Regions from separate parts of the Arthrobacter sp. FW306-05-C genome, predicted to be linked through region 3. Evidence: riboswitches for the same ligand, from Rfam matches in the RefSeq annotation. Region 3 holds a riboswitch; each other region holds the start of a gene.
The links. Region 3 has a riboswitch for cyclic di-AMP ahead of LFT44_RS11090 (C40 family peptidase). Riboswitches for the same ligand answer to the same signal wherever they lie in the genome.

Region 1 (5,252 bases), on a different replicon from region 3:
CGCGCCCCAGAATTAGTACCCGCCTGCGCCTCGCAGCCGTCGCAGCTCTGCTGCTGCCCGCCGCCGCGGTGGCCTCCCCTGCCGTCGCCCATGACGCCCTGTCCTCCACGGCTCCGGCCCGCGACGCAGTCGTGGCCACCGCGCCCGAAACAGTGTCACTGACCCTCACCGAGCCTCCCACGGATTCAGCGTCCCTGAACCTGAGTGTCATCACCGTCACCGACGGCGCCGGGAACACCGTCAGCGACGGCACCGTAAGCGTCGACGGGGCGACCTTGTCAACCAAAATCGCCCCAGGGACCCCGGGCAGCTACAAGGTGCTTTGGCGGGCCGTGTCCTCGGACGGGCACCCCATCGAAGGCAATTACGCCTTCACCGTCCAAGCGCCCGCGACCGCCGCATCGTCCCAGCCGTCGGCATCCGCAAGCCCTTCAGCTGCCGCCTCCTCGCAGGCCCCGCAAAACACCGCCAACGCCATGCCGCCGACGGCCCCGAGGCCCAACGACGATAACGCGCCGCTGGCCGTGGGAATCGCCTTCGGGATCCTGGCAGCGGCGCTGGCCGTGACCTGGTGGCTGCGCCGCAGAAACGCCGGACAACGCTCCTGACCTACGTCTTTCCGGTGTTCCCGTCGCACGGGAACACCGGAAAGAACCAAGGAACGGCCTAGGACCGGACAGACGCCCCCGCTTCCCGGGCTTTCCGGCGATTCGCCAGCATCCTCAGCAGCGCAGCGGTCAGGGCTGCGACCGCCATGACCGCAACGGACACCGCCCCGGCAGTAAAGAGTCCCTGCGCGAAAACCGGCAACGGGGCAGACGCCTCAGCGGCGACCATGATCGTGATGTAGTACGCCGCCGTAGCGGCCAGCCACAGGCCACCAGCCGCGGCGACAGCCAACGACCAGCGCCAAAACCAGCGTTCACCGGGCCCGTGGGACAACGCAACAGCCAGCAGGACAATTCCCGCGACGGCCAACAGTTGAGCAGGCAGCAAAAATGGTCCGGCAACGAGGCCGATCGGAACGCAGATACCGCCAACCATCAACAAACGCCGGCAACCAAGCGGCATACCCGATGCCCGGGACGGCGCGGCCGGCCGATGAGGACCCTCAGCCATCATATTTTCAGCGGTCATACGGTTCCTTGAATCATCGTCAGGACTGGCCCGGGCGCGGGACAGCATCCGTGGGGCGCTATGAAGCCCCTAACGACTGTACAGGAATGGATGAATGGACTCGCGCGTCCACCAGGTCCCGGCTGGTCAGCCCCAGCGTCAATGCCATGGCTGGTATCAGGACCATGACCGTGGTGAATCGTACCGCCGCTGCCCGTGGCATTGAAGCTGATCTGGATGGAAACGGAGGGCGGCCCCCGCTACCTCGCCGGCCTGGCCAAGACCTGGAAAGCGGCAAGGTTCCGCCTAGCGGTGCGGGCTGCCGGCCGGCCCAATCAATTTCTCCCAGGCGCTCGGTACGCTGCTGGCACAACCGCCGCCTGGGCTACGGCGTCATCTCGCCGGGCAAGAGGGTCGCGATCCCCTGAGGGAAGGATAACGGCCGGGTGACATGCTGGAACAAATTGGCGAACCACTAGACCGGGCCCCGGAAGTTTCGCTAGGTTGTGTGCTTTCTGGCTTGCGGCTCACCGGCGACGGCAAGGTTCGTATCCGCTCCGTCCGGGCTGTCCTGCCCTGGCAGACGGATCTGCGCCTGGTAGCGCACGCGGCGGATCCGCCGGGTCATGGACACCATGAGCATCACGACGGCTATGACCATAAACGCCGTCATCAGAAACCCGAGAAATCCCGGTGACACCTGATCGGGACTCAAACCGGGCCTCAGCCCGTCAGTTCCGGGACCGGGAGTAGGCATCGTGCTTAGGGCGTGAAGGCCAGCCGCAACGAAAGCGTTCTGCACTGGGTCATCCTTTTCTTGAAGAATTCCGAAGGCGTTTCTGGACCTGATGTCCGCGGATGACAACCCCTGCAGCGTGAAGCAGCAGTCCCGCGCCTATGACAGCCAGCGATGCAAACGACAGGGCCTCATTTTTGGCGGTCTGGCCAAAAATGTTAATCGCGATTCCCAGCGCAATCAGGGCCATGGCACTGAAAACAACCGCTTTGTACGATGCAGGTGCGGTGGCCCAAAACTCGTTTAGCACCCATCCAGCATATGCGGAAAGCCCTGCCCACCTTTTCACGTGCCGCACACGCATGGGATTGGCGCCCGCAGTACTTCTCGCCGCGATCGCCGGAACTCCTCTGGAGAGCTCAACAGCCAAGGCGCGTATCCGCGGAAACGAGCGAGACTGCGGCTGTACGGTTGCACCTCAGCACCTCAGCACCTCAGCACCTCAGCACCTCAGCACCACAGGCTCCGGCGGGACTTCCGGCGTCTCCGGTCCCTTGGTTTGAGGGTGCAGAGGTTCCGAGGCACCGGACCGGAGTAAGAGGCAGGGCACTCCACCCTCGACAGAGGGTCCAGCGTGCGAGGGCATGCTGAAGGCCGGTGATTCATTGCCCCCAAGGCATTGAATCACCGGCCTTCAGTGGTTTTATTTGCCTGCGCGCACGAAGGTCACGGCGCCTTTGGAGGTCATCCAGGTCAGGGGGTGGACCGCTGTTTCGTTCTTGCCGTTCAGGCCGGAGCTGAGGACTTGGCCGTTGCCGACGTAGATTCCTACGTGGCCGGGCTGCATGACCATGTCGCCGGGCTGCGGGTCGGTGACGACGGTGCCGTAGTTCATGAACTGCATCGGCCCGAGGTCGCCGACGGGGATGCCGGCAGCGTTGAGGGCGTTTTCGACTAGCCGTGTGCAGTCCTGGATCATACCGATCTGGGCGTAGGCGGAGGACAGCATGATGCCGTTGATCCCGCCCGCGGCTGGCGCGGGCGCCGGCGCGGCAGGGGTGACGGTGACCTGGGCCTTGGCGGGCGCAGCGGCTGCCTTCACCGTCGCAGCGCCCACGGGGACCGCGGCTTTGGGCGCTTCGGCGGCGACTGGCTTGGCTGCTTCCACGACGGGTGCCGGCGTGGTTTCCACCTCCGGACGCTCGAAGGTGATCTGGATCGTGGCGTCGGCGGTCAGCGGGGTCTGGGCCTGGCCTGCGACTTCGAGGGTGGATGCCGGCTCGGCGTCGCGCTGGGCCGGGGCGTCTGCTGCCTGGGCGGCGGTGATGCCGCCAGTCAGGACGAGGCCGGAGGCTGCTGCGAGGACGGCTGCCTGACGGCCTGCGGTGCCGGCGTTTGCGGTGACGGATTTGGACAGCACGGCGATGGCGCTGGTCTGGACGGAGACCGCGCGGTGGCGGCCGTGAGTTTTGCGCATGGGCATGAAAGGGCCTCTCCCACTGCCTGCGAGGTTAGCTGTCGGATTCGGATGGGAGGCACCCGGCCGTGATGGTACACGAAAGGCACCAGGCACGGCTTCACCCCAAGGCCTGCTCGAAGCGGGCCAACTCTGGGTTCCCCGTCTCTGCCGGACGAATTTTACGAACGGATCCCTGGCAGCGGCAGAGTTAGGCAAGTCTGCTCGGGAGTGCCGCATTCGGAGAAACCGGCACGGTTCAGACCCTACGTCACACAAGCCTCATTTGTCACATTTGCATAACGCCCTGACTGGCACCCACCTGCTTGATACCCGGGGTATTTCCGGGATGTCGTCAGTGACCTGGTCAGACCCGCCGGTGCCTGCACCGCCTTCCGCAGCCGTTCAATCCCAGCGCCCATCGATCCTTCATGTTCAAGGAACGGAAAAGCATGGGAGCAATGTCATCGATTTTGGTCGCTGCTAACGCGGCCGTCGTGGCCAGGATGCTGGCAAGCATGAGCAAGTCCTTCCAGCGTCAGGAGGCCCGTGCCCGGACTGCAGCTGGTTACGCCTTTTCCTGGTCCCGGGATCCCAGCAGGCTGCCCAGCACATACAGCCCTACGCCGACGGTGACGAACACGTCGGCGAGGTTGAAGGTGGGAAACCAGCCGCTGTGCAGGTAGTCCACGACGCCGCGCCCGTCCATCCGGTCCACAAGGTTCCCGGCACCGCCGCCAACCACCATCGCCGCACCCGCCCGGGAGAGCGCCGGCATGGCGGGGGCGGTGGACACTGCGTACCAGGACATGGCCAGGACGATGACGGCGGTCGCGGCAATGACCAGCCACGGGGCGAGGTTAGCCCCGAGGCTGAAAGCCACCCCGGTGTTGTACACCAGCTTCAGGTTCACCAGGCCCAGATCGACCGTGGCACCGTTGGAGAGCAGTTCCTCGGCCAAGGCCTTGATGACCAGGTCGGCCACCGCGAGCACGGCGGCCGCGGCGAGCAGGCCAATTTTTACCCGCCATGCTTTGGTGGCAACTGGTGGTGTCCCTGCCGGATCTGCCGGATCTGCCGGGGACGGGACGCTCACGCGGCAGGTTCCAGCGCCGGCGCGGGTTTGGCCGTCCGGAGCGCCATTATTTTGCCGCTGATGCGGCCGGCGCGGACGCCGTTGCCGATCACCACGATTTCGGCGAGTTCGTGGATCAGGACGACCGCGGCCAGCCCCAGGGCGCCGACCAGTGCCAGCGGGATCAGGATCGCGATCAGCAGCAGGGACAGGCCCACGTTCTGCAGCATGATGGACCGGGTCCGGCGGGCGTGGTCCAGGACCTGGGGCAGGTGGTTCAGGTCCTCGCCCATCAGGGCGATGTCGGCGGTTTCAATGGCCACGTCGGTGCCCATGGCACCCATGGCAACACCGGTGTCGGCGGTGGCCAGGGCCGGGGCGTCGTTGACGCCGTCACCGACCATGGCGGTGGGCTGGCGGGACTTCAGGGTCCGGATGATTTCGGCCTTGTCCTCCGGGCGAAGGTCGGCGTGGACTTCGGTGATCCCGGCGTCCTTGCCCAGGGCCGCGGCGGTGATCGCGTTATCCCCGGTGAGCATGGCCGTGGTGTACCCGGAGGCGGTCAGCCGGGCGATGACGTCCCGGGCTTCGGGGCGCAGTTCGTCACGGACAGCGACGGCACCAATGACTTCGCCGGCGGATTCGATCAGGACGGCGGTGGCACCGGCCTTCTGCATCCGCTCGACATCCGCGGCGAGGGAGCCGGGGTTGATCCAGCCGGGGCGGCCCAGCCGGACGGTCTTGCCCTCAAAGGTGCCTTGCAGGCCGGCGCCGGGGACGGTGTCGACGTCGGTCACGTCGGCCTGGGCGGGGGATGCGGCGAGGATGGCGCGGGCCAGGGGGTGTTCGCTGCGGGCCTCCAGCCCGGC
Region 2 (5,252 bases), 1.8 Mb from region 3:
GCCGCGGCGGCAACTCCGAAGTGGCCGCCTGGGTCCAGGCCAACTTCCAGGCCCAGACCGTAGGCAACTCAACCGTCTACCAGCTCACCAAGTAGGACACGATGGCCAGCCAGCAAAGCATGCCTGTAACCACCGCAGCCCGCCCCCGGAGGAATCCACTGGGGCGGGAGCGATTCACCCTCCGGGGCCGGCCGGGCACGCGGGACCATGCGGCCTTCCGCGGAGACCGTGCGGCCTTCCACCGGAGGCTGGAACTGGCAGCTGTACTGGCTGGCACGGCCGTGCTGTACCTGTGGAACCTCGGTGCGTCGGGCTGGGCCAACGCGTTCTATTCCGCCGCAGCCCAGGCCGGATCGCAGGACTGGGCAGCCTGGTTCTTCGGCTCCTCCGATGCCGCGAATGCCATCACCGTGGACAAGCCGCCGGCCTCCCTGTGGATCATGGGGCTGTCGGTCCGGATCTTTGGCCTGAGCTCGTGGAGCATCCTGGTTCCCCAGGCTCTGATGGGGGTCGGCTCGGCGTGGCTGGTCTATCTGGCCGTGCGGCGGGCCGCAACGCCGGCCACCGGTGATGTCGGGCTTGCGCACCGGGCAGGGCTGCTGGCAGCGGCGGTCCTTGCCCTCACCCCGGTTGCCACCCTGATGTTCCGGTTCAACAACCCGGACGCCCTGCTGGTGCTGCTAATGACAGCAGCCGCGTACGGGTTCCTCCGCGCGGTCCAGGAGGACCGGCCTCGGTGGCTCCTGCTGGCCGGGGTATTCCTGGGCTTTGGGTTTCTCGCCAAGCAGCTTCAGGTCCTGCTGGTGGTTCCCGGGTTCGCCATCGCATACATGGTGGCAGCTCCGGGCGGCACGCGGCGGCGGTTGATCCGTCTGGCAGCCGCGGGAGCAGCGATGGTGGTTTCTGCCGGCTGGTGGCTGCTGGCCGTCGAGCTGACGCCGGCGAACATGCGGCCCTACATTGGCGGGTCGCAGAACAACTCCATCCTGGAGCTGACGTTGGGCTACAACGGCCTGGGCAGGCTCACGGGCGACGAAACGGGCAGTGTGGGCGGCGGCAACGGCTGGGGCGTTCCGGGCCTGTTCCGGATGTTCAACAGCGAGTTCGGCGGCCAGATCGCATGGCTGCTGCCGTCCGCACTCATCCTTGCGGCGGGGCTGCTGTGGGTGGGGCGGCGGGCTCCGCGAACAGATGTTGTCCGCGCTTCCGTCATCATCTGGGGCTCGTGGATCCTGGTAGCGGGCCTGGTGTTCAGCTTCATGGCCGGCATCATCCACCCCTACTACGCGGTGGCACTGGCACCGGGAATCGCCGGAATGGCAGGCCTGGGCAGCGTTCTCCTGTGGCAGCGCCGCAGGCAAGCGGCTGCCCGCATCTTCCTCGCTTCAGCAGTGGCCGTGGCATCGCTTACGGCCTTCTACCTGCTGGGAACCACGTCCGCCTACGGCCCTTGGCTGCGCTGGCTGGTGCTCGGCGGAAGTTTGGCAGCCGCAGCAGGCATTGGGCTGGGCAAGTTCCTGCGCTTGGCTTCCATGCAGCGGACGACGGCGGCCCTCGCCATCGCTGCGTCGCTCGCCGGTCCGCTGGACTACTCCGTCACCACCGCGGCTACGGCACACAGCGGGGCGATCGTCAGTGCGGGGCCAGCCTCGGGCTTAGGCGCCGGCGGCCGCGGACCGGGAGGCTTCAGTTCGACCGGCCGGAGCCCTTCGGGCCGCGGTACCGGACAGGGCGTCACGGGCCAGGGTCCCACGGGGCAGGGCTTCCAGCAGCAGGGTTCCCAGCAGCAGGCCGCCCCGGCCGGAACAAACCCTGGCGGCGCTAACTTCGGGGGCAGGCCCGGCGGCGGACTCGGTGGCCTCCTCGGCGCACCTACTCCATCAGCGGATCTTGTGGCCGCGCTCAAAGACGGTGCAACCAATTACACCTGGGCAGCAGCGGTAGTGGGCTCCAACAATGCCGCCGGGTACCAGCTCGCCACGGAACTGCCGGTGATGGCCGTGGGCGGCTTCAACGGCACCGACCCCTCCCCCACCCTGGCGCAGTTCCAAGACCTCGTCGCGCAGGGAAAAATCCACTACTTCATTGCCGGCGGGGCCATGCCGTCCAGCTCCGGTTCGGATGCCGCCGGCCGGATCGCCGAGTGGGTTTCGCAGAACTTCAGTGCGCAGAGCATCGGCGGCGCCACTATCTACCTCCTGGCACGGTAACAACACGGTCTGGTGTCCTGAACGTAACGATTGAACCGCAGGCCAGAAGCAAACCGGCGCGCTGAAGGCCGTGACTTCCGTTACCTAAATGTGACTTTGCTTCGCTTTTCCTGTACCGTCGATTGGGTGCGGCTCCCGTTCGGGCCGCATATCCCGGGTTGACGCCAAGCTCTGCCGCTTCCCCGGATTCCGATTGAGCAACGGCAGAGGCGGGGGACCCACCGTCCCGGGCGATGAACGCCCTTGGGGTTAAGCACGCACGTGATCTTTCCGTGCGGCCGGATGCCCTCATCCGAACCCGACAGCTAACTCCGCAGGTGTGAGAGGCGATCAATCATGTCCAAAAACACGGCAGAAGCATGCCTGCATGCCAAGGGTAAACATCTGGCACAGCAGGGACCGGCCAAGAAACCAGCAAAGAAGACCAGCCTGGGCGTGCGTGCCGGGATCCTTGCGGCATCCTGCGCGGTGCTCGTGGGGGTAGGCGCGGCAGGCCAGGCAACCAGCAGCATGACCCCGGTGTCATCCACCGAATCAAACTCTTCCACGGCAGCGGCCGATGCCCAAATGAGCATCGAGAAGAGCGAAATCCGCTCCAACCCGGCAGCGTCCGTTCCGGCGGCAATCAGCGTAGCCCCCCAGGCAGCGGAACCAGCCCCCGCGCCTGCACCGGCGGCCCCCGCAGCGGAAGCCCCGGCACCCGCCCCGGCTCCGGCACCCGCTCCTGCACCTGCGCCGGCACCCGTCGTCGCGGTGAATGATCCCGCCGGCGCCCAGGCGTATGCTGCCGGCCAGCTGGCAACCTTTGGCTGGGGACCTGACCAGATGCAGTGCCTGCAGACGCTGTGGACCAAGGAGTCCGACTGGACCACCACGGCCACGAATCCCAGCAGCGGCGCCTACGGCATCGTCCAGTCCCTGCCTGCAGAGAAGATGGCCAGCGCCGGCGCTGACTACCTGACCAACTACCGCACGCAGATCAACTGGGGCCTGGATTACATCAAGAAGAGCTACCAGTCTCCGTGCGGTGCGCTGAACTTCCACCTGGCGCACAACTGGTACTAGGCACCTCTCCCTGGCATAGCGCCGCAAAGGGAAACCTTCAGCTGAACCTCCCGGCTCCAAGGACAGCCGACGGCGTGTCCCGCCACCCGCCGTCGTACGCCTTGGCCACGGGGTAACGCCGGGGATTCCAGCGACAGACCGCGGGCCGCATCATCACGATGCGGCCCGCGGTCTGTTTTAAGCGTTGCTGGGCGTACTGCCGGCCTGAGCTGCATCCTGCCCGGCATTCCGCCAAGGGATGTACTGGACGGCCCACTTATTGCCGTCCGGGTCGGCGAAGTAAACGAAGTGGCCCCAAGGCAGCACTTCGATGTCACTGACGTCCACACCATTGTTCTTCAGGTGGTCATGCGCCTTTTGGATGTCGTCGACCACCATCTGGAGGGTGGTTCCCGTGCCGGGAGGGGCGTCCAAAAGCCCCTCGCCCATGCAGATGGAGCAGGCAGAGCCGAGCGGCGTCAGCTGTACGAAGCGCACGTGGTCCGACGGCCGCTCGTCGTAGTCCGCGTTGAAGCCCACCTTGTTGACATAGAAGTCCTTGGCGCGGTCAACGTCGGATACAGGGACAAAGACAAGTTCGAGTTTCCAGTCCATCCGCACAGGCTAGCGGCGGCACACCGATTGAAAAAGGGTAAAAACTACCCTGCGATGCCGTAGAGCCGGTCGCCGGCGTCGCCCAGGCCGGGAACGATGTAGGACTTCTCGTTGAGCTTCTCGTCGATGGAGGCCAGGACGATGTGCACGTTCGCGCCCGAGAGTTCCTCTTCCAGCCGTGCCAGGCCTTCAGGGGCAGCCAGCAGGCAGATGCAGGTGACGTCGGAAGCGCCCCGCTTGAACAGGAACTTGATGGCCTCACGCAGGGTGCCGCCGGTGGCCAGCATGGGGTCCAGCACGAAGACCTGGCGGCCCGTCAGGTCCTCCGGAAGGCGCTCGGCATAGGTGATGATGTCCAGCGTTTCCTCGTCCCGGGCCATACCCAGGAAGCCCACCTCGGCCGTGGGGACCAGCTTGGTCATGCCCTCCAGCATTCCCAGGCCGGCACGCAGAATGGGAACCACCAGCGGTGTGGGCTTGGTGAATGCCGTGCCGATGGTGGTGCTGACTGGCGTCTGGATGGTGACGGGCTCCGTGCGGACCTCCCGCGTGGCTTCGTAAGCCAGCAGGGTCACCAGCTCTTCCGTCAGCTGGCGGAATACCGGCGACGGCGTGTTCTTGTCCCGCAGGACGGTGAGCTTGTGGGCGACCAGGGGGTGGTCAACAACGAGAGTGCGCATCCCCCAAAACTATCATCCGGCGGTGTCCTTGCCTCGGCTGCCGGACGCGCCCTGCTTGCCGGCATCGCCGCCGTCGTGCACGGATTCGAGGACGACGTCCCGCACCACGGGACGATCGAACGTGGGGGCCGGACCCGCATGCTGCTTGCGCCTCAACAGGTGGAACAACCGATGCGCCAGGATCACGATGGCCACCCAGGCCAGCCCCAGCGTCCAGCCGGCCATGACGTCGGTCAACCAGTGGTGGCCCAGGAATACCCTGCTCAGCCCCATGGCAATGATGAAAATCACGCCGGCCGTGATTGCCGTGACCCTGACCCAGAGTTGGTGGAACTGCAGGCAAAGAACGTACAGGAGGACACTGATGACCACGGTGGTGTTGAGGGTATGGCCGCTGGGGAACGACGGCGAATCCTCGTAAGGCGGGACTGCATCGGCGTGGTCCGGCCGGGTCCTGCCCACAAGTTTCTTGCCGAACGTGGTGGCGAGGATGGAGACGGTTGCCGCACCGCCCACCAGGAGGAGTGGGCGCCAGGTCCGGCTCAGGAACGTCAGCCACGCGGTAAGGATGCTGGCGAGGATGGGCATACCGATGCCGCCGCCGATGTTGGTGAAGCCGGTGGCAAAAGCATCAAGGCCCGGGTTTCGCAGCGACTCAGCGTACTGGAGGGCCGGAACATCGAGGTTCGCGAGCCCGTCCTTG
Region 3 (5,252 bases):
CTGCATGCGGAGATGGCGGACGCCCCCGGTGCGTGAACTCGTGGTGCTGGGCACGGCCTCCCAGGTTCCTACGCGCACACGGAATCAGAACGGCTACTTCCTTCGCTGGGACGGCGAAGGACTTCTGTTTGACCCCGGCGAGGGCACCCAGCGCCAGATGATCCATGCCGGGGTGTCGGCCAGCCGCATCACCAGGATTTGCCTCACGCACGTGCACGGTGACCACTGCTACGGCCTGCCGGGGGTACTGTCCCGAATGGCCCTGGACGGCGCCGCACACCCCGTTCACCTGCATTACCCGGCCTCCGGAGACCAGGTGGTCCGGGCCCTCTTGGCGGTCAGTTCACCCGGCATCGACCTGCGGCTCCATCCGTACTCCGGCTCCGGCCCCGTGGCGGACGGCCTCGAGATCCGGCCTCTTAGGCACCGCATTGAAACGTACGGATACCTGCTCACCGAGCCTGACGGCCGCACCTTCCTACCGGAGCGGCTGCGGGCGGCAGGAGTCCAAGGGCCCGACGTCGGCACGCTGCAGCGCCAGGGGTACCTCGGAGCAGTCACGGTGGAGGACATGAGCATTCCCAGGCCCGGCCAGCGCTTCGCGTTCATCATGGACACCGCGCCGTGCCCGGGCGCGGAGGAACTGGCCGACGGCACCGACCTGCTGGTCGCTGAGTCGACCTTCAGCGACGACGACGGCGGGCTGGCGAAGCAGTACCTGCACCTCACCGCCGGACAGGCAGGGGAGCTGGCGGCATCCGGAAAGTCCCGGACCCTGGTGCTCACACACTTTTCCGCACGCTATGGCGACGACATGTCCCGGCTTGCGGAGCAGGCGCAGGCACGTGCTGGGGGAACCACCGTCATTGCAGCCCATGACCTGCAGCGCATAGCCGTTCCCCCGCGGCGGCAACCGGAGCGGGAAGCGGCGGGCCATAACGACGGCGATAGGGTTTAAACCATGACGGCAGCAGCTGAATCCACAGTGGCCCTTGATGGCCGCTTCGCACGTGAACTGTCAGAACTCGCTGTTCCCTGGCAGGCCGAGGAAGCCCCCAACCCAGGGCTCCTTGTCCTGAACGAGGAGCTGGCACGGGAGCTGGGACTGGACCCGGAGTACCTGCGCAGCCCCGAAGGTGTACGGCTGCTGGCGGGAAACCATGTTCCGCCTGGCGCCACGCCCGTTGCGCAGGCGTATGCAGGCCACCAGTTCGGAGGATACTCACCCCTGCTCGGGGACGGACGGGCCCTCCTGCTGGGTGAGGTCACGGACCGCAACGGACGGCTCCTTGACCTCCACCTCAAAGGCTCGGGGCGCACGCCTTTCGCCCGCGCCGGGGACGGCCGTGCCGTCGTCGGGCCTATGCTGCGCGAGTACCTCGTCAGCGAGGGGATGTACGCCCTGCACATCCCCACCACCCGTTCGCTCGCAGTCGTGGCAACAGGCCGCCAAGTCCGGCGCGACGACATGCTGCCGGGCGCCGTCCTGGCCCGGGTGGCAAGCAGCCACCTGCGCGTGGGCAGCTTCCAGTACGCGCGTGCCACCGAAAACATGGATCTCCTGAAGCGGTTGGCGGACCACGCCATCAGCAGGCATTACCCGCACGCCGCCGACGCCGACAACCCCTACCTTGAGCTGTTCGCCTCGGTCGTCTCGGCCCAGGCGGAATTGGTGGCCCGCTGGATGCTGGTGGGATTCGTGCACGGGGTCATGAATACGGACAACATGACCATTTCAGGGGAGACCATCGACTACGGCCCGTGCGCGTTCATGGACGCGTTCAATCCCGCAGCCGTTTACAGTTCCATCGACGTCAGCGGCCGCTACGCCTACGCGAACCAGCCGGTTCTTGCTGAATGGAACCTTGCCCGGCTCGCCGAGGCGATGCTGCCGCTCATCCATGAAGCCCAGGAGCAGGCGGTTGCGCCCGCAGTGGAGGTGCTCGGCGGCTTCCGGGGCCACTACAGCAGGGCGTGGACCGGTGGCATGAATGCCAAGCTCGGCCTTGGCAGCCGCGGGGGAAGTGACGAGGAAACCACGTCCGCTTTGGTGGACGGCGCCCTTGCCATCCTGAAGGACGGTCCCGTGGACTACACCCTCTTCTTCCGTAACCTGGGCAAGGCCGCCCGTGGCGACCTTCGTCCGGTGCGCGGCATGGTTCTTGATCTGGCTGCGTTTGATTCCTGGGCGGAGCGGTGGCAGGCACTCGAACCGGACGCGGAGCTGATGGACAACGTCAACCCGGCGTACATTCCCAGGAACCACCTCGTGGAGGAGGCATTGGCCGCTGCCACGGCCGGAGACCTGTCACCCTTGCAGCAGCTTTTGGAGGCAGTCAGTGACCCCTTCACCGAGCGGCCCGGGCTGGAACGCTACGCCGAAGGCGCCCCCGAGGACTTCGGCAACTATATGACCTTCTGCGGGACCTGACGGCTGCGGGGGCAGGCGGCGGATGCGACAGGAGGGCGGCAGCCGGATGACCGGCTGCCGCCCTCCTGTCTAATGCCTGCGCTGTTGGGCGCCTGCGGTGATGCGAAGACTAGGCGACGCGGACCGCTGAGTAGCCGCCGAGCCAGCTGATGGAGTGCACCTGGGTGTCGTAGCCGTTCACGCCACCGCTGACAACCTGGCCGTTGCCGGCGTAAACGCCAACGTGGCCGGAGGTGATGATCAGGTCGCCGGGCGCAGGAGCGCCGACCACGGTGCCGTACTGGAAGAACTGGGTGGGGGCAAGATCGCCAACGGACTTGCCCACCGAGCGCAGCGCCTTCTCAACCATGGCAGTGCAGTCCTGCTTGATGCCCAGCTGGCCGTAGGCGTTTGCCAGGATGGCAGCGCCGGTGCCGCTGCCGGTGGGGGCGGACACGGGGGTGGCCGAGGCGTAGGACATGTTCATGCCGGTGTTGGCCGGAGCGGCGGCTGCGGTCTGCACGGGTGCTGCTGCAGGGGCCGGAGCCGGTGCCGGTGCCGCGGTGTAGCCGGCGGCGGGGATCTGGATCTGGTCGCCCGGGTAGATGATCGAGGACAGGCCCAGTCCGTTGGCGGACAGGACGCTGTTCAGGCTGACGCCATTAGCAGACGCAATGGCACCCAGGGTATCGCCGGAAACTACGGTGTGGACGCTGCCTGCTGCCGCTGCCGGGGCCGCAACAGGTGCGGAGTACGCCTGCACGTTGGTCTTTTCCGTGGTGTCAGGGCCGGTGACACCGGCGTGGGCCGGGGCGCCGACGCCGAAGGCAATGCCGGACGCTGCAGCAACTGCGAGCGCGGGGCGGCCCAGCGAGCGGGCCTGGGACTTGGCTGTCACGGCGAGGCCCTCGAGAACAATGGAGCGGGCCGGAGTTGCGCGGTGACGGGCAGTGGTGGAATTTTTTGACACGGTTGATCGCCTCTCCCATGCCTGCGGGGTGAGCTGTCGGGTTCGGGCTGGAGATACCCGGCCGGAAGCAACCCCGTAATGGACGGAGGCGCTATCGACTTAACCCCAAGGCCACAAGTGGCCGCGGAAACTTGGTTCCCCCGTCCCTGCCAGCTGGAGCGGTTGTATCCCATGATCAGTGGCAGGGCTCGGCATACTGATGGGAATGTCCCGTCTGAGAGGGACACCTGAAGACCATAACCCACATGCGGTGGCATTGTCACATTTGGATAACATACGAGGTTCCCCTCTCGAATTCCGCAAACGTTTGGACGTTACGGCTGTTACCGGTGTCGACCTCGGCTAATAGCCGGGCTTGCAGGATAGGTAACGGCCCGGACACGGACACGGGATGTTTGCCGCGGCTCCATCGCACTGGCCGTTTCCATTCAGGCGCTCCGCGATCCGACCGCTAGGCTGTTTGTATGCCAGATTTCGACCGGTTCCGGGTACTGCTCGAAGAGGAGCGGGCGCGGCGCCTGGAGTTGCTGCCGGCGCTGCGGGCTGACATCCAGGCAGCGAATTCGGCCCGGCAGGACTCCAATGTCGATGACGAGCACGATCCCGAAGGGGCCACGATCGCGTTTGAGCTCTCGCAGGCTTCGGCGCTCCTGAAGCAGAGCTCGGCCGGCCTGGACCAGATTGACGCGGCGCTGGCCCGCCTGGCAGCGGGGACCTATGGAGCCTGCGCCGTGTGCGGGGAGCCCATTGCGGAGGGCAGGCTGGAAGCGCGCCCCTGGACACCGTTTTGTATCCGCCACGCCTCGTCCGGTCGGGGACGATGACTGGCCCTGCGGATGTGGTGTCCGCGGCGGCGGAGTTCGTTGACCGGACCCTCCAGAACGAGGGCGCCTGGTACCGGGCGGACGACGTCGGGAACCGGCTTGGCTGGGTGCTGGACTCTTACGGTTCCTCCATCGGAGCGGTGCGCGGCACGGTGCGCGATGCCCTGCGCAAATTCAAGAACCTGGACCACGACACCACGGTGATGCTTGCGTCCACCCTGTGGGGACAGCCCCGGCCCGGCTCCCGCCCCGTGTTTGAGCGCCGGTTGGCGGCCGTGGTGCTGCTGCAGTCACGGGTGCGGCTGCTCAGGCACTCGGACCTGACCCGGCTGGAAGGCTTCCTTCGTTCTGCCCAGGCTGCAGACCTGATCCAGCCCCTCCTGGGCGACGTCCTGGTGCCGCTGCTGTCCGGCCTCGGGGAGCGCGAGCGGCAGCGGGCCAACGCGGTCCTGGCTCGGTGGCGGGACGACCCCGACCCGCAGCTTCAGGCGGCGGCAGCCGCCCTTGAAAAAGATTTGACCCTTTGACCTCGAAACCGGGAGATCCGCATGAATGAGCACTTTGACCTTGACCGTTTTGTTGCCGCGCAAAACAGCGGCGGCACCTATGACCAGGCGCTGGGGGAGCTGCAGGTCGGCAGGAAGTCCGGCCACTGGATGTGGTTCGTCTTCCCGCAGATTTCCGGGTTGGGGCAGAGCGCAATGTCCCGCAAATACGCCATCTCCTCACTCGCAGAGGCCCGTGCCTACCTGGATCATGAGGTACTGGGGCCGCGGCTCCTGGAGTGCGCCCTGGTCCTGGCCAACCATGCAGACCAGTCCGCGGAGGACATCTTCGGCGGCATCGATGCCAGGAAGCTGCGGTCGTCCATGACACTGTTTCTCCGGGCGGCACCCGGAGAAACAGTGTTCAAGACTGTCCTGGCCCAGTTCTTCGACGGCGAGCCTGACCCTGCCACCGATGAGATCCTGGCTGGCCAGGCCGCTGGCTGACGCCGGGTTGGCGGATCAGCCAGGCCCGGGGAACCGGCTAGGGCGTGGGGCTGCCG

Region 1: it holds a riboswitch for cyclic di-AMP, as region 3 does, so the genes downstream of both, LFT44_RS21640 (NlpC/P60 family protein) here and LFT44_RS11090 (C40 family peptidase) in region 3, are expected to answer to the same signal.
Region 2: it holds a riboswitch for cyclic di-AMP, as region 3 does, so the genes downstream of both, LFT44_RS03130 (hypothetical protein) here and LFT44_RS11090 (C40 family peptidase) in region 3, are expected to answer to the same signal.

The regions. Positions count from the first base shown of each region.
Region 1 is NZ_CP084557.1:188,231-193,482, reverse strand. Features, by position in the region: gene LFT44_RS21660 (copper resistance CopC family protein) at 1-608, shown strand, start outside; gene LFT44_RS21655 (hypothetical protein) at 667-1,044, opposite strand; gene LFT44_RS21650 (hypothetical protein) at 1,616-1,789, opposite strand; gene LFT44_RS21645 (DUF3188 domain-containing protein) at 1,923-2,162, opposite strand; gene LFT44_RS21640 (NlpC/P60 family protein) at 2,556-3,335, opposite strand; cyclic di-AMP (ydaO/yuaA leader) riboswitch at 3,339-3,536, opposite strand; gene lspA (signal peptidase II) at 3,877-4,404, opposite strand; gene LFT44_RS21630 (heavy metal translocating P-type ATPase) at 4,401-5,252, opposite strand, start outside.
Region 2 is NZ_CP084556.1:638,515-643,766, reverse strand. Features, by position in the region: gene LFT44_RS03140 (ArnT family glycosyltransferase) at 1-95, shown strand, start outside; gene LFT44_RS03135 (ArnT family glycosyltransferase) at 120-2,210, shown strand; cyclic di-AMP (ydaO/yuaA leader) riboswitch at 2,381-2,541, shown strand; gene LFT44_RS03130 (hypothetical protein) at 2,547-3,275, shown strand; gene LFT44_RS03125 (glyoxalase superfamily protein) at 3,453-3,869, opposite strand; gene upp (uracil phosphoribosyltransferase) at 3,914-4,549, opposite strand; gene LFT44_RS03115 (phosphatase PAP2 family protein) at 4,562-5,252, opposite strand, start outside.
Region 3 is NZ_CP084556.1:2,402,638-2,407,889, reverse strand. Features, by position in the region: gene LFT44_RS11105 (mycothiol transferase) at 1-36, shown strand, start outside; gene LFT44_RS11100 (ribonuclease Z) at 29-958, shown strand; gene LFT44_RS11095 (protein adenylyltransferase SelO) at 962-2,431, shown strand; gene LFT44_RS11090 (C40 family peptidase) at 2,541-3,380, opposite strand; cyclic di-AMP (ydaO/yuaA leader) riboswitch at 3,384-3,554, opposite strand; gene LFT44_RS11085 (TraR/DksA family transcriptional regulator) at 3,845-4,204, shown strand; gene LFT44_RS11080 (DNA alkylation repair protein) at 4,201-4,731, shown strand; gene LFT44_RS11075 (DUF1810 domain-containing protein) at 4,753-5,196, shown strand; gene LFT44_RS11070 (glucose 1-dehydrogenase) at 5,234-5,252, opposite strand, start outside.